DNA from 3 places in the Lacticaseibacillus sp. 866-1 genome. Region 1 is predicted to be linked to each of the others. Evidence: predicted binding sites of a transcription regulator. Region 1 holds the regulator's gene; each other region holds the start of a gene.
What was found. The regulator HrcA, encoded in region 1, represses chaperone genes, less so after heat shock. The targets are predictions, from matches to a motif close to TTAGCACTCNNNNNNNNNGAGTGCTAA.

Region 1 (10,332 bases):
TTTGACGATGAAAAAACCGCCCGCGCGGCCGGCGAAAAGCGGGCCCAACAGGCACAAGAACAGGAACGTCAACAGACGCATCACGTCACCCTCGACAACCTGTTTGAAACCATGAAGGAAGGCCAACTCAAAGAAGTTGACATCATCATCAAGGCGGATGTGCAGGGTTCGGTCGAAGCGCTGGCCGGCAGCTTGAAGAAGATCGAGGTCAAGGGCGTCCGGGTGAACATCATTCACCAAGCCGTTGGGGCGATCAACGAAAGTGATGTCACCTTGGCTTCCGCTTCCAACGCGGTCATCATTGGCTTCAACGTGCGGCCAACGCCGCAAGCGAAGGCTCAGGCCGATGCCGATGATGTGGATATCCGCTTGCACCGCGTCATCTACAAGGCCATCGAGGAAGTCGAGTCTGCGATGAAGGGGATGCTGGAGCCGACTTACGAAGAGAAGGTCACCGGCAACATCACCGTGCGCGAGACCATTCCGGTGTCCAAGATTGGGACGGTGGTCGGCGGCTACGTCGACAGCGGCTTCATTCGCCGCGACTCCAAGGTCCGCCTGATCCGCGACGGCATCGTGAAGTACGAAGGCGAACTGGGCTCCTTGCGCCGGTTCAAGGATGACGTGAAGGAAGTCCGTCAGGGCTTTGAACTCGGTTTGACCATCGATGGTTACAACGACATCAAGGTCGATGATCAGATCGAGGCGTACACGATGGAAGAGGTTCCGGTCAAGTAACCTCAGGCCATCTGAAGAGGCACACATGAAACATCGCATAGGCCGCGTGGAGACCCAGATCCAGCGTGAAATCGATGACATTTTGTTAAAAGATGTCAACGACCCGCGGGTTCGGGCAGTCACGATCACCGGCGTGAAGTTGACTGGCGACCTCCAAGAGGCCACCGTCTACTTCAGCATTTTATCTGACGATCCCAAGGCGCTCGCAGACGCCCAAACTGGCCTGGATAAGGCCAAAGGGCTCATTCGCAGTGAGGTCGGTCAGCGCATTAAGCTCTTCAAGGTGCCGACCTTGACGTTCAAGCAGGATACGTCGGTTCAATACGGCGCGCACATTGACGAGCTGCTCAACGAAGTGAAACACGAAGGCCTCGAGTAAAGGCTGTGCGGCCCACCAGCGATGGTGGGCCGTTTTTTTGCAAGGTGTGTAGGGGTCGCGGTTTTAGCCCGATGATTAGCCGCTACGCATGTCAGACTGGACGCCGTAAACGGCAACAGTCTGATCATAGCCCGAGGCATTGCCGCCGTTGTTTGGCGGCGAGGCATCGGGCGTAGCTAATCATTCGGGCGTTGCGACCCCGGAGCCCAATTATGGTTGAACCCAAGCTGGCTTACACTGCGGGTGCAACGGTGCCAGAGGAAATGTATAATAGTAAAAATAAGGCGGTGGCGACGTGAGTCTGATTGAGAAATTGTACTTACCCTTTTTTGAAGCGAGTGACTGGCACCAGGCGGTGATGACTACCCAGGGCTGGGTCACAATCTTAACGCTGGCGCTGCTGGAATGCTTGCTGTCAGTGGATAACGCGGTCGTGCTGGCCGCGCAGACCAAGTCGTTGCCAGACAAAAAAGACCAGCACCACGCGCTGATTTACGGCATGTGGGGGGCGTATCTGTTCCGGTTCATCGCGATCGGCCTGGGCACGTACCTCATGAACTTCTGGGGCATCAAAGCGCTAGGGGCGGCATACTTGGTGTGGATGTCGCTGCATTTCTTCTACGAGCAACGCCACCCCAAGGACGGGCCGCAGCCAAAGACCCTAGCCAAGCCGAAGCAGACGCATTTTTGGCGCACTGTGGCTTCAATTGAGGCGCTCGATATTGTGTTTTCCGTCGATTCGATCCTGGCCGCGCTGGCCATCGACAATAATCCGGTGATTGTGCTGATTGGCGGGTGCCTAGGAATTTTGGCGATGCGGTTTGTCGCCCAGATCATCACCGACTTCATCACTAAGGTGCCCGAGCTGGAAGTGATGGCTTACGCGCTGATTTTCATCATTGCAGTAAAGTTGGCGCTCAGTCTGCCGCAAATTGGCATTGAGGTGCCGAACTGGGCCTTTTCGCTGATCGTGGTGTTGGCCTTCCTGATCACCTGGCTGGTTCACCAGCGGCGCACGGCCCACGGCCAACAGCAGAAGCGAGGTTTTTGACATGGATGGGATTTTACCAGTATACAAGCCGTCGGGTATGACTTCGGCCGATGTGGTCAGCAAACTCCGCTACTTGTTGCAAATGAAAAAAGTGGGCCATTCGGGCACACTTGACCCCAGCGTCGATGGCGTGCTGCCAATCGCGCTGGGGGCGGCGACGAAGGCCGTGCCGGCGCTGATGGCGCTGGGCAAAACCTACACGGGCAAAGCGACGCTCGGCTTTGCGACGGAAACTGAGGACCTCGACGGGGCTGAGGTGTCCCGCGTGACCTTAACGGCCCCGTTTACCGATGCGCAGATCGATGCCGCGCTGTTAACGTTGACCGGCGAGATCACGCAAACGCCGCCAATGTACTCGGCGGTCAAGGTCAACGGGCGCAAGCTTTATCAGTACGCTAGAAACGGCGAAACCGTCGAGCGGCCGACTCGCCAAGTTCACGTTTACGAATTTAAGCGGACTGCGCCCAGCACGTTTGATGCGGCAAGGGGGACGCAGGACTTCACGTTTGAAGCCAAAGTCTCAAAGGGGACGTACATTCGCACCCTTGCGGTGGATGCCGGCCGGGCGCTGAAGGTGCCGGCCGTGATGGCGCAGCTGACGCGCACGCAAAGCGGGGGGTTCAAGCTCAGCGACACGCTTGATTTACGTCAGTTGACGCGCGACACCGCCCCGGCAGCTGCGGTCGCTCATTTGCGGCCCATCGAATTCGCTTTTCCGGACCTGCCGCTGATGGCGCTTTCGGCCAGCCAGTGGGACGCGGTCAAAAATGGGCGCGGCTTGCCGCTAGGCACTGCCGCGACTGATGAAATCGGCCTGACGTACCAAGGCGTCTTTAAGGCGCTGTACCGCAAAGAGGCGGCCGAGTTTCGGCCTGCCATGATGTTCTTGGCTAATGCCGGCATTGGCCAAGGTTGATGAGGAGATAATTATGCAAGTGATCGATATTCACCCGCCGCTTGCGGCGGCAGCAGTTCCCAGCCAGCCCATCGTGCTGGCGTTGGGGTTTTTCGACGGCGTTCACCTGGGCCATCAGGCGGTGATTGGCCGCGCGCGGGCAGAGGCTGACAAACGCGGCCTGAAGCTTGCAGTCATGACGTTTGATGTGCATCCGGCGGTGATTTACCGCGGTGTGCCGGCCAGCTCGGTCAAATACCTGTCCCCGCGGCCGCGGAAGAGTGAACTGATGGCGCATTTTGGCGTCGATCTGCTGTACTTCATCCACTTTACCCCGGCGTTTTCAAAACTTTCGCCCCAGGCCTTTGTCGACCAGTACCTCGTTGTCCTGAATGCCGCGGTCGTGGTCGCTGGCTTCGACTACACGTACGGCAAACGCGATATCGCCAACATGAAGACACTGCCGCAGTACGCTCAGGAGCGGTTTGAAATCATTACGGTGCCCAAGACGGTTGATGCCGGGGAAAAGGTTTCCTCGACGCGGATTCGCGAGGCGCTAGACCTTGGCGATGTGGATCTGGCAAACCACTTGCTGGGTTATCGCTATCAAACAAGCGGCACGGTGGTGCACGGCGAGGCGCGCGGCCGCACGATTGGCTACCCGACCGCAAACGTCCAGGCACCGGCCGAAGAGCGCATCCCCGGCATTGCCGTGTACACGGTGCGCCTGCAGGTCAACGGCCAGTGGTACCCGGGGATGGCGTCGGTCGGGCGCAACATCACCTTTGGTCCGGGGCGCCCGGTGACGGTGGAGGTCAACCTGTTTGATTTCCACCAGGATATTTATGATGCGCCGGTGCGCGTCGAGTGGATGCACCGCTTGCGCGGGGACATGATGTTTGATTCAGCGGCGGGGCTGGTTGCCCAGCTTGCCCAGGACGAAAAGGACGCCAAGGCGTTTTTGAAAGGGCTGACGGATTGATGGCTGGGGCTTATGTGCATATTCCCTTCTGCTCTCACATTTGTTACTACTGCAATTTCAACAAGGTCTTCATCGAAGGTCAGCCGGTTGACGATTACGTCGACATGCTGATTCGCGAGATGCACCTGGTGATGGCCAGTCATCCCGATGAAAAAATCGAAACCGTGTACGTTGGCGGCGGCACGCCGACCACGCTGACGCCGGTGCAGCTGGAGCGCTTGATTTCCGGCATTCGCCGCGAGCTGCATTTCGACCACGGCGAGTTCACCTTCGAAGCGAACCCCAACGATTTGCTCGAAAAGGATAAGCTGCGCGCGCTGCATGAAAATGGGGTCAACCGCCTGTCAATTGGGGTGCAGTCGTTTAACGACGCCATTTTAAAGGCGATTGGGCGCACGCACCGGGTCGCCGATGTCTACCAGGCGATCGCCAATGCGCGGGCAGTGGGCTTTGAGAATATTTCCATCGACCTGATTTTTCGGCTGCCCAAGCAGACGCGCGAGGACTTTTTGGCGAGCCTGCACAAAGCCTTGGCACTTGATCTGCCGCATTATTCGACGTATTCCCTGATCTTGGAAAAAAAGACGATTTTCTATAACCTGATGCGCTCCGGGCGGCTGCAGCTGCCGAATCAGGACGCGGAAGCCGACATGTACCAGGACGCGATCGACCTGATGGAAAGCACCGGGCGCCATCAGTACGAGATTTCTAATTTTGCCAAAACCGGTTACCAGTGCCAGCACAACTTGCTGTACTGGCGCAACGAGCATTACTTCGGCTTTGGCGCCGGGGCGTTTGGCTACGTCGGCCGCGATCGGTACCACAATTTCGGGCCGATCAAGCAGTACCTGGACCCGCTCCACAACCACAAAGTGCCGGTGATCGAACATCACCTGGTGCCGCTGGAAGAGCAAATCGAAGAAGAGATGTTCCTCGGGCTGCGAACCCGGGAAGGGGTGTCTCAGAAACGGTTTGCAAAGCGCTACCACATGACCATCAATGAGGTGTACGGGCAGCTGTTGAAGGACCTGAGCGACCAGCAGCTGGTCACGGTTGATGGGGATGCCGTGCGCCTGACAAACCAGGGGCAGTTTCTCGGCAACGAAGTCTTTCAGCAGTTTTTGCTCGATGACCCACTGATTTGACCCCGCGTACTTGCGCCTATTTTCAGAAAAACACACGTCGGTCTCAGTCCTGGGGCCGATTTTTTCGTGAAAACGGCGAAATTAGCAGACTGAGGTTGACTTTGCTAACGGCCATTGGTATATTAAGTATTGTACTTAGCACTCAAATGGTTTCAGTGCTAAAAGAAGGTGGGATTATGTTGACGAAACGCCAACTACTCGTCTTGAAACAGATCATCCGCTCCTACACCGAAACCGGCCAGCCAGTCGGTTCCAAAGCGTTGATGGCGCAGTTGCCGGTGCATGTCAGTTCGGCAACGATCCGCAACGACATGGCGGCGCTGGAAGACGAGGGTCTGATCAGAAAGACGCATAGCAGTTCTGGCCGCGTCCCATCGACTAAGGGTTACCGTTTCTACTTGGACAACCTCGTCGAGCCAGCCGCGGTCACGCCCAACGAGATTGCTGCGATTCAGCAAGGCTTCGGGGGGCATTTTTACAAGATCGATGAAATTGTCGCCCAAAGTGCGCGCATTTTGTCGAACCTCACAAATTACACCGCAATCACCTTGGGGCCTGAGGTCACCAACTTAAAACTCACTGGGTTTCGGTTGGTGCCGCTGGGCAATCATCAGGTGATGGCGATTTTGGTCACGAGCAATGGCAACGTTGAAAGTCAGCTGTTCACGCTGCCCCCGGAAGTCGGCTCTGACGAAGTGGAGAAGGCCATTCGCATCATCAACGATGAGCTGGTCGGCTTATCGCTCGGCGAAGTCGCCCAAAAGCTTCAATCAGAAGTGCCGGGGTTGCTATTCAAGTACATGACCAGCCCGGACGGGTTCCTGGACCTCTTCGGCAACGTGCTCCGCAAGGCGGCTGAGGAACGCTTCTATGTGGGCGGGCGTCTGAATCTCATGGATTACCTGGGCGACTCGGATGTGGATCAGCTCAAGCGGCTGTTAGCCATGATGGATAATGATCAAGGCAGCCAGCGCCAGGCGTTCAATACGTTGCTTGGCCCGCTTCATGATTCCCATATCAAGGTCAAGCTGGGCTCGGAGCTGACGCCGGATGTGCTTGAGAATCTGAGCCTATTGACCGCGAACTACTCAGTCGGCGAACACGGGACTGGGATGATTGCCCTGATCGGGCCGACCCAGATGCCGTACTCGAAGATGATCGGTTTGCTCGATGCCTTCCGCGAAGAACTCGCAAAACGGCTGACCGATTACTACAATCATTTTGATCAGTGACAGGAGGCATGAATTTGACAGACAAGCAAACCAAGAAGACGCAAACCGCCAAGCAAACTGCGGCAAAGGCTGAACCAAAGCCTGAGGCCAAACCAAAAGCGGCCAAGCAGCAACCAAGTCTGCGGGATGAAATCGAGGAAGAGATGAAGGACGACCTCGAGGAAGAAGTCCAAGACTCCGGCGTGGATGTTGAAGCCCTGCAAAAGGACCGCGACGAGCTCGAGGATAAGTACCTGCGCGCCGCCGCCGAGATCAACAACATGAACAAACGCTTCAATAAGGAGCGCGAGGACATGGCCAAGTACGACGGGCAAAAGCTGGCCACTGCGGTGCTCCCAGTTCTGGATAACCTGGAGCGCGCGCTGGCCACCGAGGTCACGGACGATGCCGCGCAATCTTTGAAAAAGGGCGTCGAGATGGTGTACAGCCACCTCGATAACGCCCTCAAGGAGAACGGCGTGACGGAGATCACGGCGACCGGGAAGTTTGATCCGAACCTGCAGCAAGCCGTGCAAACCGTTCCGGCGGATAAGGATCACGCGAAGGATACCGTGGTTCAGGTCCTGCAAAAAGGCTACAAGCTCAAGGATCGGGTCCTGCGTCCAGCGATGGTCGTCGTTGCAAATTAGTTAATCAAAACTGTTAAAAGAAGGGATTTTACTATGAGTAAAGTTATTGGGATCGACTTAGGGACTACCAACTCCGCGGTCGCCGTGCTCGAAGGCGGCCAGCCAAAGATCATCACCAACCCGGAAGGCAACCGCACCACACCGTCTGTCGTTGCGTTTAAAGACGGCGAGATTCAAGTCGGCGAAGTTGCCAAGCGGCAGGCCATCACCAACCCAGACACCATCACTTCGATCAAGCGTCACATGGGCGAGGCCGGCTACAAGGTTAAGGTCGGTGACAAGGAATACACCCCGCAGGAAATTTCTGCGATGATCCTGCAGTACATCAAGAAGTTCTCTGAAGATTACTTGGGCGAAGAAGTGACCGACGCGGTCATCACGGTACCGGCTTACTTCAACGATTCGCAGCGTCAGGCGACTAAAGATGCCGGCAAGATCGCGGGTCTGAACGTTTCTCGCATCGTCAACGAACCAACTGCGTCCGCCCTGGCTTATGGCCTGGACAAAGGCGACAAGGACGAAAAGGTCCTGGTTTACGACCTCGGCGGTGGGACGTTTGATGTCTCCATCCTGCAACTCGGCGACGGCGTGTTTGAAGTGCTGTCGACGAACGGGGATACGCACCTGGGCGGTGATGATTTTGATAACAAGATCATCGACTGGCTGGTCAGCGAGTTCAAGAAGGATAACAACATCGACTTGTCCAAGGACAAGATGGCGATGCAGCGTCTGAAGGATGCCGCTGAAAAGGCGAAGAAGGATCTGTCTGGCGTTTCCCAGACGCAAATCTCCCTGCCGTTCATTTCTGCCGGTGCCAATGGCCCGCTGCACTTGGAGCGGACACTGACGCGTGCCCAGTTTGACCAAATGACCGCCGACCTGGTTGCCAAGACCAAGGTCCCAGTGGATAACGCGATGAAGGATGCTGGCTTGTCCAACTCAGACATCGACAAGGTCATCCTCAATGGTGGGTCGACCCGGATTCCGGCCGTTCAAGACGCGGTCAAAGAGTGGACCGGCAAGGAACCAGACCACAGCATCAACCCTGACGAAGCCGTTGCCCTTGGCGCTGCCATTCAGGGTGGGGTCATTTCCGGTGACGTCAAAGACGTTGTCCTGCTCGATGTCACCCCATTGTCTCTGGGAATCGAAACGATGGGCGGCGTGTTCACCAAGCTGATCGACCGCAACACCACGATTCCAACCTCCAAGAGCCAGGTCTTCTCGACTGCGGCTGACAACCAGCCGGCCGTTGACATTCATGTCCTGCAAGGCGAGCGGCCGATGGCTGCGGACAACAAGACGCTTGGCCGCTTCCAGCTGACTGACATTCCGGCGGCCCCACGGGGCGTTCCTCAGATCGAAGTCAAATTCGACATCGACAAGAACGGCATCGTGCAGGTTTCCGCGAAGGATCTTGGCACTGGCAAATCTCAGAACATCACGATCAAGAGTTCGTCAGGCCTGTCGGACGAAGAAATCGATCGCATGATGAAGGAAGCCAAGGAAAACGAGGAAGCCGACAAGAAGCGCAAGGAAGAAGTCGACCTCAAGAACGATGTTGACCAGCTGATCTTCCAGACCGACAAAACCCTGAAGGATCTTAAGGGCAAAGTCTCCGACGATGAGATCAAGAAGGCGCAGGACGCAGAAGACGCCCTCAAGAAGGCCCAGCAAGAAAACAACATCGAAGACATGAAGACCAAGCGCGACGACTTGAACAAGATCGTGCAGGATCTGACCGTCAAGCTGTACGAGCAGGCGCAAAAAGAGCAGCAGGCTAAGGGCGGCTCTGATGCCCAGGGCAGCGGCGCAACCGGCACCGCTGACAAGGGCGACGACGGCAAGACCTTCGATGGCGAGTACAAGGACGTCAACGACGACAAGAAGTAACCGTCTGTCCGTGTGAAAAGCCAAGGCCAACTGGCTTTGGCTTTTTGTTTGGTGAGGCAGTTTTGCGCGCCTTGCCCAAAATATGGTATCCTGAATAAGCTTTTTTGGGCGCGAGCACCCAATTCAAGGAGGCAACAATGGCAGACAAGGATTATTACGAAACACTCGGTGTCGCCCGGGATGCCAGCGATGACGAAATCAGGAAGGCCTTTCGACAGCTTTCCAAAAAGTACCATCCCGACATCAACCACGCGCCGGGTGCTGAGCAAAAATTCAAGGAAATCAACGAAGCGTACCAGGTCCTGTCCGACCCGCAAAAGCGTGCGGCGTATGACCAGTACGGCTCAGCCGACGGGGCCCAGGGCGGGTTTGGCGGTCAGGGCTTTGGTGGTCAAGGCTTCTCCAATTTTGGTGGCGGCAGTGCCCAAGGCTTTGGCGGGTTTGACGACATCTTCAGCCAGTTCTTTGGCGGCGGGCAAGGCGGCGGCCAAAGTGCCAATGCCCCGCGCCAAGGCGCCGATTTGCAGTACCGCATGGACTTGACCTTTGAAGAGGCGGTGTTCGGCAAGGACACCAAGATCTCTTACGATCGCGAAGCCGTGTGTCACACCTGCAACGGCTCGGGTGCGAAGCCTGGGACGAGTCCAGTGACCTGCTCGAAGTGTCACGGCTCTGGCTACATCCAGGTTCAGCGCAACACGCCGCTCGGGGCCATGATGACGCGCGAAGTCTGCGACGTCTGCCACGGCACCGGCAAGGAAATCAAGGAGAAGTGCCCAACGTGCGGCGGTACTGGTCACGAGAAGCAGCGTCACACCATCGACGTCAAGATCCCTGGCGGGGTTGAGGACGGCCAGCAGATCCGTGAGCGCGGCGCCGGCGAGGCCGGCACCAACAACGGCCCTTATGGGGACTTGTTTATCGTGTTCCGAGTCGCCCCAAGCGACAAGTTCCAGCGCGACGGCACGACGATTTATTACAAGCTGCCGATCAGCTTTGCGCAGGCCGCACTTGGCGATACGATCAAGGTCGACACCGTGCATGGGCCAGTGGAGCTGAAGATTCCAGCCGGCACGCAAACCGAAAGCAAGTTCCGGCTGCGCGGCAAAGGGGCGCCCAACCCGAACCGGCCAAACGCCGGCTTTGGCGATCAGATGGTCACGGTAACGGTCAAGACGCCAAAGGGCTTGAACCAGAAGCAAAAGGACGCCTTGATGGCCTTTGCCGCTGCCAGCGGCGAGGACGTCACCCCGCATGAAGGGTCGCTGTTTGACCGGGTCAAGGACGCCTTCAAAAATAAGTAACAAGGCTGAAACCGCTCGTGATGGGCGGTTTCTTTTTGGGCTCTTCGTCAAGTGAAGTTGAACATAATTTATGAGAGTATCTAG
Region 2 (10,332 bases), on a different contig from region 1:
TATCCTCGGCGACCACCGCGAAGCTTTGCAACACGTCAAGGCCGGCAATTTGCGACGCCAACTTCTGCAGGCGCCCGATCTCTTTTTTCACTTCGTCGCGAATCTTCTGAAACAGGTCGTATTCCAGGCCCGTCGCGCGCTCCTCGGCTTCGAGAATCGTGCTTTCTTTAGCCTTCAGTTCAGGCGTGGTGAAGCGTTCCGCGTTAGTCAGCGTCTGCTTGCGCTCGTAACGGTCCTCAGGCACCTTATCGAGGTTGCTGTTAGTGACTTCGATGTAGTAGCCGAAAACCTTGTTGTAGCGAATGCGCAAGTTGTGAATGCCAGTTTTTTCGCGCTCTGAGGCTTCCAGATCGGCGATCCACTGCTTCGAGTTGGCCTGGGCGTCGCGGTACTCATCCAGCTTCTTGTCGTAGCCGCGCATGATCACCCCGCCGTCAGTGATCGAAATCGGCGGTTCGGGTTCGATGGCTCGGCGAATCAAGCCCGCAACGTCCTGAACCGGATCCATCGCCTTGAGCAGCGGCGTGAAGCTGCCATCGTCCAGCTTGGCCAAAATCTCCTGAATCGCCGGCACCTGATCCAGGGAGGTCTGGAGCTGAATCAAGTCGCGGCCATTGACCGTGCCAAACGCGACGCGGCCTGCGAGACGCTCCAGGTCGTACACCTTAGTCAGGCGGTCTTGCAGCTCGGAGCGCTCAAAATAGTGGTCCAGCAGCGTCTGCACTTGGTTTTGCCGATCTGCGATGGCGGCGAGGTCAAGCAGCGGCCGATCCAACCACTGCTTCATCAGCCGCCCACCCATCGCGGTTTTGGTGCGATCAAGCACTGCCAGCAAGGTGTCGCCTTTGCGCCCAGTGCGCGAGTTTTTGATGATGTCCAAGTTGGTCCGGGCATCCTGGTCCATCTCCAGGTACTCGGCCGGCTCGTAGGCCACGGCCTTTTGAATGTGCGCCAAGCTGCGCTTTTGGGTGGTCAGCAGGTACTGCATCAGCATCGACACGACCTGCACCTGCAGCGCATCAGTGAGATCCTGACTGACGTAACTGGCCTCGGCTGACACCACGGCATCGGCGCGGCTGAGCAGGCGGTCGCCTTGGCCGAGCAATTTTTGATCATCCGCGCTCAGTCCGTCCGGCACGACGATTTCCCGACTGCCGAGCGCCCCCAGCTCATTTTGGAGCGTGAAGCGATTGCTCAGCGTGGTGACTTTGAACTCACCAGTCGACAGGTCCGCGTAGGCCAGGCCGTACTTGCCCTCAGCCGGCACGACGGCAGCGAGGTAGTTATTCGACTTGGCTTCGCCGATTTTGACATCCATCTTGGTGCCAGGCGTCACCAGTTGGATCACGGCACGTTTGACCATGCCGACCGCTTTCTTCGGGTCCTCCATCTGCTCGCAAATGGCGACCTTGTAACCATGGTCAACCAGAATATCGATGTAAGACTGGGCAGCATGGTGCGGCACGCCGCACATCGGTATCGGATGGTCCGCGTTCTTGCTGCGGGCGGTCAGCGTCAACTCAAGCAGCTGCGAGCCCTTGATGGCGTCATCGTTGAACAGCTCGTAAAAGTCCCCGATGCGGTAAAACAGGAACGCATCTGGGTACTGATCTTTGATTTTTTGGTACTGCTGCATCATCGGGGTGACACTTGCTGCTTTGGCCATGACGGGACTCCTTTTAGTTGAAAACTAACTTATATTTTAACATTTATTGACCGGTACCGCCGCCGTGATAATTGGCGCTTGCCTGCGTTACTGGGGTCAACCCGCCAAGCCTGCGCACCTTGTCTAACTGGGCTCGACCTGGCAGCAGGCGAGTGATTAGCCTAAGTTCGCCTGGTCGAGCATCTTGTCTAAAAAACCCGCCGAGCGGGCCTCGGCGGGCGGAAAGATTATTTGAGCGGCTTTTCGATAATGACCAGATCCTTGACCCGGATCTTTTTATGCACGTCACCCTCAATTTGATTCTTGGCGGTATGCGAGATTTTCAATGTTGATGGGTCGTCGCTTGGCAGCAGTGCCTCGCGGACGAAGTCGATCTCGTCCTGCTTGATGTTGCGGTGATCATGGGTCATCACGATGTCCAGCCGGTCAAAACCTTCAATCGAGTACACGTGCACTGAGCCCAGCGTGTACAGCCGGAAGGTCTTCACGTTACTTTTCCCGTACAGGTAGCGCATGGTGTACGGCAACGACTTGTGCAGGCTGAAGTTCAGGCGGATCGGGTTTTCGATCAGTTTCACAACGCATCAGCTCCTTTTCTTCTAACTTAAATATAGCATACCGGTCAACGCAACACGGCGGCGGACCAGTAAGAATAAAAGAAAAGACGGACGCTCGCTCATTGCGAGTCTCCGTCTTCCAATTAGTTGGCTGCTAAATTACATCATGCCGCCCATGCCGGCGCCAGGGTTTGGCTGAGCTGCTGCGGCATCCTTTGGTTCCGGCTTGTCAGCAACCACCGCTTCGGTCGTCAGCATCAAAGCAGCAACGGAAGCCGCGTTTTGAAGCGCGGAACGGGTGACCTTAGTTGGGTCGATGATGCCGGCCTTGGCCAAGTCTTCCCATTCGCCGGTCGCAGCGTTGAAGCCAAAGCCGGTCTTTTCCTTCTTCAGGCGCTCAACAATGACGGAGCCTTCCAGACCGGCGTTAGCCGCGATCTGACGAACTGGCTCTTCAAGTGCGCGCAGGACAATGTTGATCCCGGTCTGAACGTCGCCGTCTTCTTGAAGGGCAGCAACGGCCTTGGCCGCATTGACCAGCGCAACACCGCCGCCAGCGACGTAACCTTCGTCAACGGCCGCACGAGTCGCGTTCAACGCGTCTTCGATACGGTACTTGCGCTCTTTGAGTTCGGTTTCGGTGGCAGCCCCGACGCGGATAACGGCAACGCCACCGGCCAACTTGGCCAGGCGCTCCTGCAGCTTCTCCTTGTCGAAGTCGGAAGTGGTCTCTTCAATCTGCTTGCGAATTGTTGCCACCCGCTCGTCGATGGCTGCCTTATCGCCGGCGCCTTCAACGATGGTCGTGTTGTCCTTGGTGACCGTGACTTTGCCGGCTTGGCCAAGCTGATCGATCTTGGTGTCCTTCAGATCCAGGCCAAGGTCGGAGGTGATGACTGTCGCGCCGGTCAAAGCCGCGATGTCTTCCAGCTGAGCCTTGCGGCGATCGCCGAAGCCAGGGGCTTTCACAGCAACCACGTTGAAGGTCCCACGGATCTTGTTCAGAACCAGCGTTGGCAGTGCTTCGCCATCAACGTCATCGGCGATGATGAGCAGCGCCTTACCCTGCTGAACAATTTCCTGAAGCAGTGGCAGAATGTCTTGGATGTTGGAAATCTTCTTGTCAGTGATCAGGATGTACGGATTGTCGAGGTCGGCTTCCATCTTGTCGTTATCTGTGACCATGTACTGGGACAGGTAGCCACGATCGAACTGCATCCCTTCAACCACGGAGAGCTCGGTCTGAATGCCTTTGCCCTCTTCAAGCGTGATGACACCATCGTGGCCAACCTTCTCCATGGCATCGGCGATCAAATCGCCAACTTCTGTACTCGAGGAAGAAACCGAAGCAACCTGCGCGATTTCCTTCTTGCCGGAAACCTTGTGAGAAATCTTCTTCAATTCGTCAACGGCCGCGTTGGTCGCTTCTTCGATCCCCTTGCGAATCCCGACCGGGTTAGCGCCAGCGGTGACGTTCTTCATGCCTTCGCGAATAATGCTCTGCGCCAGCACAGTGGCAGTGGTGGTCCCATCACCAGCGATATCGTTGGTCTTAGTCGCAACTTCAGCGACCAGCTTGGCCCCCATGTTTTCGTAGTGATCTTCCAGGTCAATGCTCTTAGCGATGGTGACACCATCATTGGTGATCTCAGGAGCGCCGTATGACTTATCCAAAACAACGTTGCGGCCTTTCGGGCCAAGGGTCGTCTTAACGGTGTCGGCCAGCTTGTCGACCCCTTTCAGCATGGAACGACGTGCATCTTCACCGAACTTAATTTCTTTAGCCATGTGTTTATTTCACCTCATATTATTTATATAGTTAATGCAGGAATTGCCATGAGCCGAACTTAGTCGACGATCGCCATGATGTCCTTTTCGTGCAGGACCAGGTAATCCTCGCCGTTCACTTTGACTTCAGAGCCGGCGTACTTGTCGTACAGGATCTTGTCGCCCTTCTTGACGGCCATCGGCAGGCGCTTGCCCTCAGGACTCAAGGCCCCTTCACCGACTGCAACGATGGTGCCCTGTTGCGGCTTCTGCTTGGCGTTGTTGGCCAGCACGATGCCGCCAACAGTTTCCTCTTGCTCTTCCTCAACTGAAACGACCACGCGGTCACCTAATGGTTTTAACAAAACGATCCCTCCATATGCATAAAATTTGAACGCTTAGCACTCATTCGTCCTAAGTGCTAACTACACTAGATACTATACCGAATCAGTTTAGCAATTGCAACCCCTAAGTGCTAATTCTGTTATACTAGGCCCATATTCTCAAGGAGGTCCTCCCATGTCATTGCAAAAACACGCGGTGCAGATCCTGAGCACCTACCTGGCCGTCCTGGTGGGCAGCCTGCTGATCCTGCACTTTTGGCCGGGGGAGGCGGGGCTGTGGGGCAGCACGGCTCTCTCGGTCGGCGGCGCGCTGCTCGCCTGGCGGTTCAACCGCCAGCTGCGCCTGCCCACCGCCATTGAAACTGCGGGCTTGGCCAAAGCCGAGACCCGAGTGATTTGGGGCGTGTCCGGGGTCGCCGTCGTGCTGATTGTCCAACTGCTGGGCAGCTGGCTGGAGTCTTGGCTGTTTTATGCGCCGGCGCCAACGCTCACCCAGGCCACCTCGGCACTGCACAGCGTGCCGCTGTATGCGCTGACTTTAGTCTGGGCACTGCCCCTGCTGGAAGAGTACGCGTTTCGCCGGGTCATTTTTGGCAACTTGGCCAGCGTCACGGGCGTGTTCGGCGCCGCGCTAATCTCCGGGCTCCTATTCGCCTTGGCCACGGACCCCACCCACTGGCTGACCGCGACCCTAGTCGGCATCGTTTACGCCTATTTGTACAAGCAAACCGGTAGTGTTCAAACGCCCCTGATCGCGCACATTGGGGTGCTAGCGCTGACGCTTGGCTACGCAATATGGCACTGACAGGAGTTTAAACCTCGTTTAAGGTCTGACCTCGCGCTGACCGCAAAAGGCGAACGCGGTATACTAAAGCAAATAGACGAAACGAGGACTACTATGGACAGTCGTGTCAATCGCCGGCAAAGTCAGAGACCGCACCGGCCGCTCCTGAAAATATTGATCCTGATTCTCACCACCGCGCTGGTGGCTCTTGGCGCATATGGCCTGCGACTGTATTCACAAACCAAGTACGCCTTGAACTCGACCTACCGCGGCATCGGGACTGAGGACGGCAGCGCCGGGACAGTCGCCAAAACGATTCAGCAGAAAAAGCCCTTCGCAGTCCTGCTGCTCGGTACCGACACCGGGGCGTTCGGGCGCAACGACACCGGCCGCTCCGACACGATGATCGTCGTCGTGGTCAACCCCAAAACCAAAACAACCAACATGGTCTCCCTGCCCCGCGACACCGCCGCCAAAATGATCGGCACCAAGTCGTTCAACATGCAAAAGGTCAATGCCGCTTATGAGATCGGCGGCTCGAAGATGGCGGTCAACACCGCCTCAGCGCTGGTCAATGTGCCGATCAAGTACTACGTGACCGTCAACATGGGCGCGCTGGAAAAAGTGGTGGACGCAGTCGGCGGCGTCGACGTAGACGTCGCCTTTTCCTGGAGCGACCCACACGTTGGCAGCTACCACTTCACCAAAGGCAAGATGCATCTCAATGGCGGCCAGGCCTTGGCCTACGCCCGGATGCGCCACGCTGATCCTGAAGGCGACTACGGCCGCCAGAAGCGGCAGCAGCAAGTGATCAAGGCCATCGTCAAAAAGGCCCTGTCCACCGACACGCTGAAGAACTTCGACCAGCTGCTGAAAACCGTTTCGGGCAACATGCAGACGAACCTCTCGTTTGCCGACATGATGGCCTTGGTGCAAAACTACCGCGCCGCCGCTGGGACGATCAAATCGACCACCCTGCAGGGGCACGACGCCATGGTTTACCCCGGCCCATCGTCTTACCAGATTCCCTCCACCACAGAACTCCAGCGCGTTTCTGACACGCTGCGCACCGCTTTGGGGTTGGGAAAAGAAACCATCGCCAACCAGAACGTGCGCGAGAACAAGGCGAATACTGAGTTCAACTGGGATAATCCAGAGGCACAAAACTACGTGATTTATAATCCAGACCTGTAAAAACAACAGGAGCGCCACTTCTCGCGATGAGAGGTGGCGCTCCTGTTTATTGATTCAACTAGTCTTCGTCTTCTTCGGTGTCCTTCAGCGTCGGGCCGTAGTGGTCCAGGAAGTAGATCAGGGTCTGCAGCTCAGTGGCCAAGTCCACGTTTTGCACGCGAACATAAGCTGGCACGGAAATACGCAGCGGGGTGAAGTTCATGATGCCTTTGATGCCCGCCTTCACAAGGTCATCGGTGATGCCCTGCGCCGCGTCGGTCGGCACCGTCAGGATCACGATTTCGATCTGCTGCTGGCGCAGTTGGTCAATCAGGTCGGTCATCGGGTAAATCGGCACCCCGCTTTGAATGGTGCCGGCCAGGTCGGGATTCACGTCGAACCCGGCGGAAATGCGGATGTTATTGGCCTGGCGGAAGTTGTAATTGAGCAGCGCGTGCCCTAAATTACCCACCCCGACCAACGCCACATTGGTCAGCCGGTCCTGGTTGAGGATCTTCTTGAAGAATTTAAGCAGGTCCGTCACATCATACCCGTAGCCCCGTTTGCCCAGGGCGCCAAAATAGGAAAAGTCGCGGCGGATCGTCGCCGAATCGACCTTGACCGCCTCACTCAGCTCCGTGGAGCTGATCTTGGTCGTCCCAGAGTTCGCCAAGAAATTGAGGTAGCGGTAGTACAGCGGCAGCCGTTTTGCGGTTGCCTTAGGGATCATTGTTTCAGCCATAAGTCTCCTCCGTCTCCGTTCGAGTCGGGCGTACTTGTGAAAAGCCCGGCATACTTATAAATCGATAGTAACCGCTTTAAGCTGTGAAAGCAAGCCCTGCGGCTCCAGCTTGCTCACCTTTTTTCACGAGTGGCTGGATTCGGTATGGTAAACTGGTTGCAGACGATTCGCGCCCATGCGGGCAAAGTAAGGAGATATCACCATGATCATCATGCAAGCCCAAGGGGTTGGCCGCACGTTCAACGGCCTCGACCTGTTCACGGGCATTAACTTAGAAGTGCAAACCGGTGCGCGCATCGGCCTGGTCGGCCCCAACGGCATCGGGAAAACCACGCTGCTGGAGATCCTCGCCGGCCTCAACCCACCCGACTACGGCCAGGTCACCCTGGCCCACGATGTCTCAATCGGCTACCAAGCGCAGGATTCGGGACTGGACTCCGAGCGCGGTATTTTCGATGAACTGTTGACCGTGTTCGCGCCGCTGATCGCCATGGAAACGCGCATGCACGCCTTAGAGGTGCAAATCGCCGACCCGGGGCTGGCCAAGGACCAGAACGCTTTCGACCAAACCATGAAGCAGTACGACCAGCTACAGCACGACTTTCAGGAGCAAAACGGCTACGGCTATCGTGCCGAAATTCGCGGGATCCTGCACGGGTTCAATTTCCCCGAGAACACCTGGGACATGAAGGTCGCCACCTTGTCCGGCGGCGAGCGCGCCCGCCTGGCCCTGGCCAAACTGTTACTGGAAAAGCACGACCTGCTGATTCTCGATGAGCCGACCAACCACTTGGACATCGACACGCTCGGCTGGCTCGAAGGCTACCTCAAGGGGTACGCCGGCGCCATCCTAACCGTCAGCCATGACCAGTACTTTCTGGACCACGTGGTGTCGGAAATTTACGAGCTGACCCCGTCCATGGCCGTGCACTATACCACTAACTATTCCGGCTACCTGAAGCGCAAAGCGGAAAACAACGCGCTGGCATGGAAGGCCTACAACAAGCAGCAGGAAGAAATCGCTAAGCTGCAGGAGTTCGTCGACAAGAACATCGTGCGTGCATCCTCCACCAAGCAGGCCCAGGCCCGCCGCAAGCAGCTGGAGAAAATGGTGCGGCTGCCGCGCCCAAGCGGCACTGAGAAGAAGGTGCATTTTCACTTTTCAGCGGAGAAAACCAGCGGCAACGAGGTACTGAAAGTCCAGCACGCCACAATCGGCTACGACCAGGCGGCCCCGATGGCCGGCCCAATCGATTTTCAGGTCAACAAGCACGACCGCATCGCGGTGATTGGCCCCAACGGCGTCGGCAAGTCGACCCTGCTCAAGAGCATTCTCGGCCAGCTGCCGTTTCTGGCCGGCGAGGCCCGGTTTGGCACGAACGTTGAAACTGGATACTACGATCAGGATCAACACCAGCTGCATTGGGACAAAACCGTCATCGCCGAAATTTGGGATGACCATCCAACGATGACCGAGCAAAGTGTCCGCTCCGCGCTGGCAGCCTTTCTCTTTGACGCCGAAGACATTGAAAAACGGGTCGGCGATTTATCCGGCGGCCAAAAGGCCCGGCTAGAGCTCACTAAGCTCGCGCTGCGGCACGACAACTTCCTGATCCTTGACGAGCCGACCAACCACTTGGACATCAACTCCAAGGAAGTCTTGGAGGATGCGCTGGCCGATTTTGATGGCACCGTCCTGTTCGTGTCACATGACCGGTACTTCATCAACGAGCTGGCCACCAGCATCGTGGCCATCAGCCCGGAAAGCTCGGACCTGTACCTGGGCAACTGGGACTACTACCAGCAAAAGCTGGAAGAAGTCGAGGCCGCTAAAGCGGAGGCCAAGGGCGATCAGCCGGAAGAAAAGCCCGGCAACGCGGCCGCGGTCGACTACCAGCAAAGCAAGCAGAACCAGCGCGACCTCCGGAAGGTCCAGCGCGAGGTGGATAAGCTTGAACAGCAAATTGATGACCTCGCCAAGCAGGCCGAGCAGATTCAAACCGCCATGGCCGCCCCAGAAGCCCTGAGCGACTACGTCAAAATGCAAAAGTTGCAGGCGCAGCTTGACGAGAACCAAAAAACCTCCCAGCAGGTGGAAGATGCCTGGGAGAAAGCCAGCCTCAAGCTGGAGGACATGCAGGACTAAAACGAGAAAAAGGCCCGACATTTTGCGTCGGGCTTCGATCACCGAGTAATCGGTGATTTTTTATTGGCTAAGGCTCTTTGACCTTGAGCTTCTTGACCAGCGCGGTCAGCCGCGTCCGCTCATTTGGCGTCAAACCGCTGAGCAGGTAGTCAGACTGCGCCTGTTCGAAGGCATGCAGGCGCGGATAAACCGCCTTGGCTTTCTTGGTTGGATAAACCCGGCGCAGTCTTTGATCAGTCGCGTCGGCTCTTAGCTCAAACCATCCGCCCGCGACCATTTTTTTGATCGTGCGGAAGGCGGTCGTGCGGTCGATTTGGACCGAATCGGCCAGCTCACCCATGAACATACCGGGTTGCTCACAGGCGCGAATGACGTAAATAAACGCGTTGTTGCCTAGGCCCAACCCCCGAAACTCAGCGTTGCTTTTGGTTTGAATCAGGCGCGTGATGGCCCCAATTTCTCGAATCACATCAAACATCAGCTCGCCTCCCGCTTAAGTATACCGGCCTTACTCGCCAAATGAAACTGATAACTGATTGTATTTGCAATTAGAAACGAGTAAGCTTAGCATCATTATCCCATTGCATTTGCAATTATATTTGGAGGCGCCTATGCTCGCTTTTCTCTCGTTTCTCTTAATTATGTCCTTCACACCAGGACCCAACACCATCATGGCGATGGTCTCGGGGCAAACGCGCGGCTTCGCGCGCAGCCTGCGCTTGAACCTCGGCATGGCGGTCGGTATGGGCGTGATTGGCATCGCCGCCGGGCTGTTTGCTGACTGGCTTCAGCGTGCACCGACCTTTATCACCGTAATGAAAGTAATTGGCTCGGCCTATCTCGTCTACTTGGCCTACCATGTCATGATCAGTCGCCCCGACGACAACAGCGCCAGCACGGCCAGTTTTACCACTGGACTGTTGCTTCAATTCACCAACATTAAATGCTACTTGTACTTTATCACCGGGCTAGGAGCCTTCAGCCTGACCGGAGCTCTATCGGCGATCACCCTGCGCTGGACCTTGATGGTCGCGCTGGGGGCTTTGGGCACGCTGACCTGGACGCTGGGCGGCCAGCTGATCAACCGCTTCTACCACCGCCACTTTCACGGCATTAACCTGATTGTCGGTGCTTTACTGATTTTTTCGGCGAT
Region 3 (10,332 bases), on a different contig from region 1:
TGCTGACGGTGTTGTCAGGGCAGCCGCTGGGCCGCTTGCGTACGACCCCAATGCTGAAAAACACGACGGTGACAAAATTGACCACCGCAAATGGCAAGCATTTTTCGGTTGCGTTCCGCGACCGGCAACCCGACGCCAGCATACTGGAACAGGCCTGATTGCCGGCCGTACGCCACCACTGGGCCTTCCGCCGAAAAATAAAATTTCACTATGGGCTTGACATTGTTTTCTAATTTTTGTATTCTCTTGTCATACCAGTTCAACTGGTGCGAAGGAGTGTTGATCATGACAATGAATAAACCAACACAACTAAATCGCTCGTATTACTACGGCTATTACGGATAGCGGCTGCATCGCCAATCGGATGCAGACCGCGCAGCAGGTTTGCATCCATGATAGGCGCAGCGTTTAAGCATGACTTTTAAGCGGCCACATGGATGAGAGGATCTCTTCCATGTGGCTTTTTCTTTCCGGAAAGAAACTGGCCGGCCACAGGGGAAAATCCTGCGGCCGGCTTTTCTGTTTCGCGGCAAACGAGTGAACGCAATAAATTCTGGAGGAAAATTATGATGAAAATGAACAAGGTTTTGTTATCTGTTGCAGCAGTCGGGATGGTCGGCGCGCTTGCCGCGTGCGGCAACAGCGCCAGCAGCAATCAAACGGTGAAGGTCGGCGTCTTGCAGCTGATCGATCAACAGGCGCTTAATGCCGCCAACAAGGGCTTTAAGGAGCAGCTGGCCAAGGAAGGTTTCAAGGGCAGCAAGGTCAAGTTTGATAACCTTAACGCGCAAGGCGATCAGGGCAACCTGAGCTCTATGTCCGCCCGCCTGAAAAGCGATAAGAACACCGTCAACTTGGCCATTGCAACGCCGGCCGCGCAGGCTTTGCTGAAGGCGGACAACAAGACGCCGATGGTGTTCACCGCCGTCACTGATCCTAAGTCTGCCGGCTTGATGAGCGACCCGAAGAAGCCGGATAAAAATGCCACGGGCGTCACCGATATGGTCGACGTAAAGGGCCAAATCGACTTCACGCATCAGCTGTTCCCAAAGGCCAAGACAATCGGGCTGCTGTACAACGCTGCCGAGGAAAACTCGGTCGTTCAGATCAAAATCGCGCGCCAGGAAATCGCCAAGCTGGGGCTTAAGGCCGTTGTGAAGACCGCGGCCACCACCAACGACGTCCAGCAGGCCGCCGAAACCCTGGCCAGCCAGGCTGACGCCATCTACATTCCAACTGATAACACCGCCGCGGCGGCCATGCCGACGATTGGCAAAGTCTCTGCTGCTAAGAAGGTGCCAGTGGTCACTGCCGATGCGACGATGGTCAAGCTGGCCGGGGTCGCCACAGTCGGCATCAACTACGAGGACCTGGGCAAGCAGACTGCTAAGCTGGCAGTGAAGATCATCAAGGGTAAGAAGGTTTCCGACCTGGCCGTTCAGGCGCCAGCCAAGGCCACGCTGGTCACCAACAGCAAGCGCATGGCGCAGTTCGGCGTCACCAAGGCGCAGGCAGAAAAGGCGGCGAAGGCCGTCGAATAACCCTTCTGCGCGGTGAGCCGGAACCAAGTTTGTGATTAATTTCCAAAAGGTCCTTGACAGTGGGGATGAGATGAGTGTATTCTCATTTACATAGCAAAGGTTAATCTTTGCCAGTAAAGGACGTGTTGACAATGAATCAAGTAATCTCAACACAGCTTAATCGCAACTTTTTCGCCGGCTTTTTCGGATAGCGGTTTGCATCGTGGATGCAAGCCGCGGGCTTACATCCATGATGGCCGGCACCTTTAAACGTGCAATTTACCGCCACATGGAGCAACTTCATTCCATGTGGCTTTTGTTTTTCCTAGGACAAAAACAAGCGCCAGCCACTGGAATGAATCCGAGCGGCTGGCGTTTTCTGTTTCGCGGACAGAAGGCCGGCTGCTGGCAGTCCGGATCCGGCACCACATACTAGGAGGAATTCATGATGAAGTTGAAACACATCGCATTGGGCATGGCCGCCGTGGCCGTTTTGGCACTGGCAGGGTGCAGCAGCAGTGCAACCGCCAGCACCGATAACAAAACCGTCAAGGTCGGGATCTTGCAGCTGATCAACCAAACCGCGCTGGATGATGCGCGCAAGGGCTTTGAACAGGAGCTCGCCAAGGCCGGCTACAAGGGCAACAAGATCAAGATCGATTACGTCAACGCGCAAGGCGATCAAAGCAACCTGCAAAGCATGAGCCAGCGCTTGAAGCAGGACAACAACGACGTCAACTTAGCCATCGCCACGCCGGCCGCCCAGGCCTTGATGAAGGCGGATGAGGACACCCCGATGGTCTTCACCGCCGTCACCGATCCGAAAAGTGCCGGTCTGGTGGCCGACCCGAGCCACCCGAGCGCCAACGCGACCGGGGTCACCGACATGACGGACATCAAGGGCCAGCTGGAATACCTGAAGCAGCTGTTCCCTAAAACCAAGACGGTTGGCATGCTGTACAACGCCGCTGAGCAGAACTCGGTTGTCCAAATCAAAACCGCGACCAAGGCAGCCAAGCAGCTGGGCCTGAAGGTGGCCACCGCGACGGTCGCTTCGACCAACGATGTGCAGTCCGCAACCGAAACGCTGGCGGGCAAGGCGGACGCGATGTACCTGGTTACTGACAACACGGTCGCCGCGGCGATGCCAACTGTCGGCAAGATTTCTTTGAGCAAGCATGTGCCAGTGGTCTGCGCCGCCTCGACGATGGTCGAAGACGGTGGGGTCGCCACGAAGGGCATTTCCTATAAAGAGCTCGGCAAGCAGACCGCACGCATGGCGATCAAGATCCTGAAGGGGAAGAAAGTGGCCAACCTGCCAGTCGAAAAGCCGGCTAAGACCACTGTGGTCAAGAACGAAAAAATGATGAAGGCGTTCGGCCTGACCGACGCGGACGTTGAAAAGTAATCTGTCACTCAGTTTTTGGAGGTTAACATGGACATCCTGACTTCGAACATCTCTACCGGTTTTTTGTGGGCGATCATGGCGATTGGCGTCTACCTGACCTTTCGCATCCTAGACATCGCCGACATGACCGCTGAAGGGAGCTTTCCCTTGGGTGCGGCGATCACGGCCCACACGCTGGTTTCCGGCGTTGGCCCGATTCCGGCCACGCTGCTGGGTTTTTGCGGCGGCGCGCTGGCGGGGCTGGTTTCCGGCCTGCTGCACACCAAGTTAAAAATTCCTGACCTGCTCACCGGTATTTTGACGATGACGGGACTGTATTCCGTGAACCTGTTCATCATGAAGGCGGCCAACGTGTCGCTTTTGGCCGACATTAAGACGGTGTTCACGATGGTCAACATCGGGGATGCCACGATGACCACGATCGTCATCGGGCTGATTATTCTGCTGATTGTTATCGGTCTGCTGGTGCTGTTCTTTAACACCGAAATGGGCCTGGCCGCGCGCGCCGTCGGGAACAACCAGGCGATGGCCGCGGCCAACGGCATCAACAACGACAACATGAAGATCATCGTTTACATGATTTCCAACGGCCTGATCGCCCTTTCCGGTTCCCTGATGGCGCAAACCAACGGGTACGCCGACGTCTCGATGGGGATTGGCACCTTGGTCATCGCGCTGTCAGCCATCATTATCGCCGAGATCCTGGTGCGCAACCTCAGCTTTGGCCAGCGCCTGCTGATGATCATTGTCGGGGCAGTCATTTACCGCCTGATTATCGCTGGGGTCCTGCAGCTTGGGGTCGATCCGAACTACCTGCGCCTGTTCTACGCGCTGATGCTGGTGGTCTTCCTGGCTTTGCCACTGGTTGAGAAAGAGGTCAAAAAGGCTCGCGAGCGGGCTGCCAACAAACGGGAGATGAATAACTGATGACAACGCCAGCCTTAGAAGTACACAAGTTGAATCAGTGGTTCGAAAAGGGCACGCCCAACGAGAACCACGCACTGAAAGACATTGAGCTGACGCTGCAGCCCGGCGAATTCGTCACCATCATCGGCGGCAACGGGGCCGGCAAGTCCACACTGCTTAACAGCGTGGCGGGCTCACTGCAGGTCACGCAGGGTCAAATCAAAATTGCCGGTAAAGATGTCACTTACCAGTCGGTGGCCAAGCGGGCCAACCTGATCTCGCGGGTCTTCCAGGATCCGCGCTCAGGTACTGCGCCGCTGCTGACGGTGAAGGAAAACCTGGCTTTGGCCCTGAAACGTGGTTCCTGGCGCAACTTCTGGCGCCGCGGCGTGAAGCGCGAGGACTTGGCGTTGATGAAGGAAAAACTCGCCAGCCTTAACCTGGGGTTGGAAGATCGCCTGGACACGGACATTGGCCTGCTTTCCGGCGGCCAGCGCCAAGCCATCACGCTGCTGATGGCCACCATCAACTTGCCAGAGCTGCTGCTGCTGGACGAGCACACCGCGGCGCTTGATCCGGCCACATCCGCGACAGTCATGGACCTGACCCAGCAAATTGTTTCGGCGCAGCACATCACCACGCTGATGATCACGCACAACATGCAAGACGCTTTGATGTACGGGACGCGCCTGATCATGCTGGACCACGGGCGCATTGTGGTCGATCTGCCGCAGGAGAAGAAACAGGGGTTGACCATTCCAGACTTACTCGCACTCTTTAAGGAACAAAGCGGCGAAGAAATGAACGACGATGCCGTGTTGCTCAGTTGATCAGTTCCGCCTCGATTAATGATTGCCATCCGGTTGGCAATCTTTTTTTGCAAAAATTTTAGCACTCTACTTGTAAGAGTGCTAAACCCGTGGTACTATATATTATGTAAACAAGAAGGCGTGCGAAGCGGTGCGACTGACCATAGCTTAACCTCAGACATCGCCGGCTTGGCGGTGTTTTTTTGAAGGGTCGCGCACCCGGAGCCTACTTGGCGTGCACGTTGTGCTTGCGAACACTTAATTGACGAATGAGCCTGTCTTGCGTTGCCAGACGCAGGGCCAAAGGAGGAGTTATTATGGCACAATTCAATGATCCATTCTTTAACGATGGTATGGATGACTTTCTGAATCAGGTCCTGCACCAGATGGGCACCAGCGGCCAGCGGCGTTATGTGGTCAATGGCCACGAGTTGACGCCGGAGGAAATGGCTCAGCTTCAGCAAAGCGGCCGCATGCCGGCGCAAAACGCGCAGGAGATTCCGGTCCAAGAAAGTCAGCAGAAGCCCAAGGGCATTCTTGAAAAACTTGGCCGCAATCTGACCAAGGAAGCCGAGGCCGGGGCGCTTGATCCGGTCATCGGCCGCGACAAGGAAATTCAAGAAACCGCCGAAATTTTGAGTCGGCGGACGAAGAACAACCCAATCTTGGTCGGGGATGCCGGGGTCGGCAAAACCGCGGTCGTCGAAGGCCTGGCGCAGGCAATCGTCAAAGGCAACGTGCCCGAGGCTATTAAGGACAAGCAAATCATTTCAATCGACCTGGCCAGCCTCGAGGCCGGCACCCAGTATCGCGGCAGTTTTGAGCAGAACATTGAGGACTTAATCAAGGAAACCAAGAAGGCTGGCAACGTCATCCTGTTCTTCGATGAGATCCACCAGATTCTCGGTGCCGGCACGACCGGCGGCGAGGATGGCAGCAAGGGCTTGGCCGATATTATCAAGCCGGCGCTGTCTCGCGGCGAGATCACAGTGATCGGCGCGACGACTCAAGACGAGTATCGCAACACCATTATGAAGGACGCCGCGCTGGCGCGGCGGTTCAATGATGTCACCATCAATGAACCGAGTCCGCAGACCACGTTGGCCATTTTGAAGGGGGTCAAGGGCCTGTACGAGAAGCACCACAATGTGAAGCTGCCAGACGACGTGTTGAAGGCCGCGGTCGACTACTCGATGCAGTACATCCCGCAGCGCTCGCTGCCTGACAAGGCGATCGACCTGATCGACATGACCGCCGCGCACTTGGCGGCCAAGCATCCGGTGGTCGACAAAGTCACACTGGAAAAGCAGATTGACCAGAAGACCAAGGAAAAGGACGCTGCGGCCAAGGCGGAAGACTTTGAAAAAGCGGCCAAACTCAAGGCGGAGCTTGAAGCACTGGAGAAACAAAAGAACAGCACCAGTGCCGAGGCCGAACCGGTGGTCGCCACGCCGGATGACGTAGCCCAGTCTGTTGAGCGTCTGACCGGCATTCCGGTCGCGCAAATGGGTGCCAATGATATTGAACGCTTGAAGAACATCGGCAAGCGGCTCAAGGGCAAGGTCATTGGGCAAAACGAGGCCGTCGACATGGTGGCCAGGGCGATTCGCCGCAACCGCGCAGGCTTTGACGAAGGCAACCGGCCAATCGGCTCCTTCCTGTTCGTCGGCCCCACTGGGGTCGGTAAAACCGAGCTGGCCAAGCAGCTGGCTTTGGATCTGTTCGGCTCCAAGGATGCGATCATCCGTCTCGATATGTCCGAATACAGCGACCGCACCGCCGTATCCAAGCTAATCGGCACCAGCGCCGGTTATGTGGGCTATGAGGACAATGGCAATACGCTGACCGAACAGGTTCGCCGCAATCCATACGCAATCGTACTGCTGGACGAAATTGAAAAAGCCGATCCGCAAGTGCTGACGCTGCTGCTGCAGGTCATGGACGACGGTCGGCTGACGGACGGCCAGGGTAATGTGGTCGACTTCAAGAACACGGTCATCATTGCGACCTCAAACGCCGGCTTTGGTGAAGAGGCGTTGACCGGCGAAAAGACTAAGGACGAGCCGCTGATGCAGCGCCTGGCGCCATACTTCCGCCCAGAATTTCTTAACCGCTTCAACGGCATCGTGGAATTCAGTCACTTGACCAAGGATGACCTGGGCAAGATCGTAGACCTGATGCTGGGGGACGTCGACAAGACCCTGGACAAGAAGGGCCTGACGCTCACGGTCACGCCAGCGGCAAAGACCTGGCTGATCGCGCAAGGCTACGATGAAGCGATGGGGGCGCGGCCGCTGCGCCGGGTCATCGAGCAGCAGATCCGCGACAAGGTTACAGATTACTACCTGGATCACCAAGATGCGCAGCACTTGCAGGCCGACGTCGTGGCCGGCACGATTGCCATCAGTGCGGCCAAGGAAGCCGAGCCAGTCGCCTAAGGTTACGCTTTAGACGGTCCAACTTAACCGTCATAAAAAATGGGCATCACTCCTTCAAATGAGGGTGATGCCCATTTTGCTATGGCCACAGAAAGTGATCGACGGCCTTGATCACGGCCGGGTTGGTCCGCAGCAGGCGATGCTGGGCCAAAGGGCCGGTGAACTCTAGCGTTTGGTAACTTTTCAGCCGCGGTCCAAGCAGATACCGAAGTGAGCGGGAGGAAACGTTGTTGATCTTGCCGTCCCAGTGCTGACCGTCACCCAGGTCGCCGTAGATATTCAGAACTGAGACCTGATGCGCGGGGAAATGCCGGCGCAGCCCCAGCGCTCGGCGGTAGTCGGGCACGACCCAAGGCGGCTTGCCGCCAGGCCCCAGCCGGTGCTTGCGCCGCGGCCGGTGGACGCCGGGGATGCCATCGAAATTGCCGGCAATGGCGACGTATTTTTGCAGCTGTGGGAGCTGCTGGTACTGGCCGTAACGCAGCTCGTAAAACAGGACCGCAGCGTTACCCAGCGAGTGAGCGACGACGTTGTAGCGGCTGATGCCGTACTGCTGCTGCAACGCCACTAAGACGTCGCGAAACCAGTCCGAGATGCGATTGTAGCGCAATGTCCGGTTATTGACGAACACGACCTTGACCAGCGGCCGGTGGCTGTCTGCAGGCCAGTCGCCGCTGAATGTGACTGCGCCGTCGTTATTAACGCTGGCAGTCAGGACGCTGGTGGCGTGGTCCTCTTGTTCGGCGGTTTGAATCAGCGCGTTCATGGCGTTGGGGCCGGCGCGGTGGCCGTGCAGGTACAAGGTCGGGACCTGGCGCACCGTCGCCGCGTGAAGCGGTTGCACCGGGACCCAGGCGAGGGCGGCGAACATGATCGCGATGAAAATCATCACTCGTTTCCGCATGTGCGTCGCCTCCAGTTGTCCTCACTCTACGGGTATTTTTTGCCCGGTGCAAGAGGCGATTGGCCAACTTAAACAAAGTGCAACCCAGGGGGCTGGCCAGTTTGGTAAAAAGAAACAGCTGCGCCGGTGAGCGAACACAGACTGCAGCGCATTAAAATAACCGACCGCGCTGGGCGGCCGGCAAACTTTCGGCAAAAGTTTTTTTTAGGAGATAAGCAGAAACCCGGTTAGAGCTGAACGCCTTCCTGATCGAGGAAGTACTGCAGCGGCTTTAGTTCCTCGCCGTCATAATAGGCGAAGAGATCCTCAAGCGAATCGACCGATTGTTCCGCATCGTTGGCGTTAAACTCTGGGGCTACGGTTTCGACGACCCTGCCGTCAACGATTTTGACCTTGAGCGCTTCGACTGGGAAGCCGCGCTTCAAGGTGATCTTCGCGTTCAGGACAAACGGGCGCCCGGCGCTGGTGACTGCCATGGCCTTCGCAAAGGCCGCGGGCAGGTCGGCGGACTTGGTGACGGTCGCGCCTTCGATGCCCATGCCTTCGGCGATCTTCTCGAAGTCCTGATCTTCCAGGTCGATGCCGGAGTAGTCATGCATCCCCGGGATGTCGGCCTGCTCGTCGCGAATGAAGCCCAGCGTGGTGTTGGATGTCACGATGTTCAGAATCGGCAGGTGATACTTCTTCTGAGTGATCAAGTCTTGCATCACCATCGAAAAGGCGCCGTCACCAGAGATCGATACTACCTGGCGGTCTGGGTAAGACAGCGCGCCGGCAATCGCGCCGGGGATGCCGGCACCCATGGAAGCGAACAGGGCGGAGACGGTCCATTTGTTGGTCGGGGTGACCTTCATGTAGCGCAGCAGGTTGATGGTGTTGTCGCCCACATCCAAGGCTACCACGGTCTTCTCGTTGGTCACCTGGTTGAGTGCGTGGTACAGCGGCTCAAATTCCAGCGGATCCGTGGTCCGGGTGGCGAGCTTTTGCAGGTAGGCCTGCCAGTTGCGGTTGTCTGCCACTGCCGCCTTGAAAAACGCGGTCGGTGCGACGGCGGTGGACCGGTCGAGCATTTTTTCAACGAACTGGGTCGCGTCGCTCCAGATGCCCAGGTCGATGTAGTGGTGCCGGCCAAATTCGGATTCGTCGTTGTCGACCTGAATGAACTTGAAGTCGTGGCGCGTGTAAACATTATTAGCAAACGGGAAATCCGCGCCGATGGCGATGACTAAATCAGCGATGTCGATGATCTCGTTGGCCGATTTGGCCCCGGCCCGGTTGACAAAGCCGATGTTGCCTTCGTAGTCCTCAGAAATCATGCCCTTGGTCAGCCCGGTTTGAATGATTGGAATCTGCAACTTCTTGGACAGTGCGATCAGCTTGTCGCCGCCGCCTTGAATCCCGCGGCCAACGTGGAACACTGGGCGCTTGGCGGCCTTGATCATCGCCAACGCCTGGTCGATTTCGTCATCTGTGGCCACTGGCTGAGGCTGGGGTTTGTTGTCCGACGGGCTGGTGGACTTGTATGGCACGTCAGGGATCTGAGCGTAGCCAAAATCGTTGGGGATGATGACGACAGCCACGCCGCGGTTCTTGTAGGCCTCGCGAATGGCCTTATCGACCACGTATGGCAGACTTTCCGGTGTCATCACAGTGCGGCAGTAGGCGGCCACGTCGGCGAACATCGGGCCCTCATCAAACTCCTGGAAGAAGTTGTAGTTCATGTTGTAATGCGGCACCTGCCCAACCAGGGCCAGCACTGGTGCGTGATCCTCACGCGCGTCGTACAGGCCGGTCAGCAGGTTGGTCGCGCCGGGGCCGGCGGAGCCGAACGTGACCGCAACTTTACCGGTCAACTTGGCATCGGCACTGGCAGCCAGTGCACCCACCTGTTCATGGCGGACCTGGATGTACTTGATGTTGGCCTTTTCTTGCTCCAGGGCCGACATAGTGGAGTTGAAGGAGCCGCCGGGATACCCGTAGACGTGCTTGACGCCCCACGCCTCTAAGACCTTAAGCATCGCGACACTGGCGGGAACTGTGTTTGTCATGATTGCGCACTTCCTTGTATTGGTTTGATAACAGTTGTAGACAATTACTACGCCTACAATGTAACATCTTGAGAAAGCGGTTGCAACAGTTTTAGCCAATTTTATGTCACAAGAGTGAAAAAGTGGTCGGCAGCGCGCGGGGCCAACCAGAGGCACGTGACGGTCGCCGCGGTTTCCTGCTAAACTATTGGTAACAGTCATGACAAAATGAAAGAGGTGACCCAATGCGCAATAAGCTAACCACTCCGGCCGGTCGCGGGCTGCTCCTGCTGATCGCCCTGAGTCTGATTGCCGGCAGC

Region 2: groES (co-chaperone GroES) is a predicted target of HrcA. The motif match lies at 4,389-4,415, and genes of this name have one in related genera.
Region 3: JUE30_RS06040 (ATP-dependent Clp protease ATP-binding subunit) is a predicted target of HrcA. The motif match lies at 4,723-4,749, and genes of this name have one in related genera.

The regions. Positions count from the first base shown of each region.
Region 1 is NZ_BOLU01000009.1:56,472-66,803, forward strand. It holds gene infB (translation initiation factor IF-2) at 1-738, shown strand, start outside; gene rbfA (30S ribosome-binding factor RbfA) at 764-1,117, shown strand; gene JUE30_RS04260 (TerC family protein) at 1,413-2,168, shown strand; gene truB (tRNA pseudouridine(55) synthase TruB) at 2,170-3,084, shown strand; gene ribF (riboflavin biosynthesis protein RibF) at 3,098-4,045, shown strand; gene hemW (radical SAM family heme chaperone HemW) at 4,045-5,190, shown strand; gene hrcA (heat-inducible transcriptional repressor HrcA) at 5,367-6,422, shown strand; gene grpE (nucleotide exchange factor GrpE) at 6,431-7,051, shown strand; gene dnaK (molecular chaperone DnaK) at 7,085-8,944, shown strand; gene dnaJ (molecular chaperone DnaJ) at 9,082-10,248, shown strand.
Region 2 is NZ_BOLU01000020.1:14,715-25,046, reverse strand. It holds gene mutS (DNA mismatch repair protein MutS) at 1-1,666, opposite strand, end outside; gene JUE30_RS07470 (DUF1827 family protein) at 1,894-2,244, opposite strand; gene groL (chaperonin GroEL) at 2,383-4,011, opposite strand; gene groES (co-chaperone GroES) at 4,071-4,355, opposite strand; gene JUE30_RS07455 (CPBP family intramembrane glutamic endopeptidase) at 4,510-5,139, shown strand; gene JUE30_RS07450 (LCP family protein) at 5,233-6,312, shown strand; gene JUE30_RS07445 (redox-sensing transcriptional repressor Rex) at 6,371-7,033, opposite strand; gene JUE30_RS07440 (ABC-F family ATP-binding cassette domain-containing protein) at 7,236-9,179, shown strand; gene JUE30_RS07435 (MarR family winged helix-turn-helix transcriptional regulator) at 9,247-9,657, opposite strand; gene JUE30_RS07430 (LysE family transporter) at 9,791-10,332, shown strand, end outside.
Region 3 is NZ_BOLU01000015.1:4,540-14,871, forward strand. It holds gene JUE30_RS06015 (histidine phosphatase family protein) at 1-158, shown strand, start outside; gene JUE30_RS06020 (ABC transporter substrate-binding protein) at 570-1,541, shown strand; gene JUE30_RS06025 (ABC transporter substrate-binding protein) at 1,966-2,928, shown strand; gene JUE30_RS06030 (ABC transporter permease) at 2,956-3,855, shown strand; gene JUE30_RS06035 (ABC transporter ATP-binding protein) at 3,855-4,664, shown strand; gene JUE30_RS06040 (ATP-dependent Clp protease ATP-binding subunit) at 4,961-7,081, shown strand; gene JUE30_RS06045 (alpha/beta hydrolase) at 7,161-7,985, opposite strand; gene spxB (pyruvate oxidase) at 8,213-10,036, opposite strand; gene JUE30_RS06055 (YitT family protein) at 10,258-10,332, shown strand, end outside.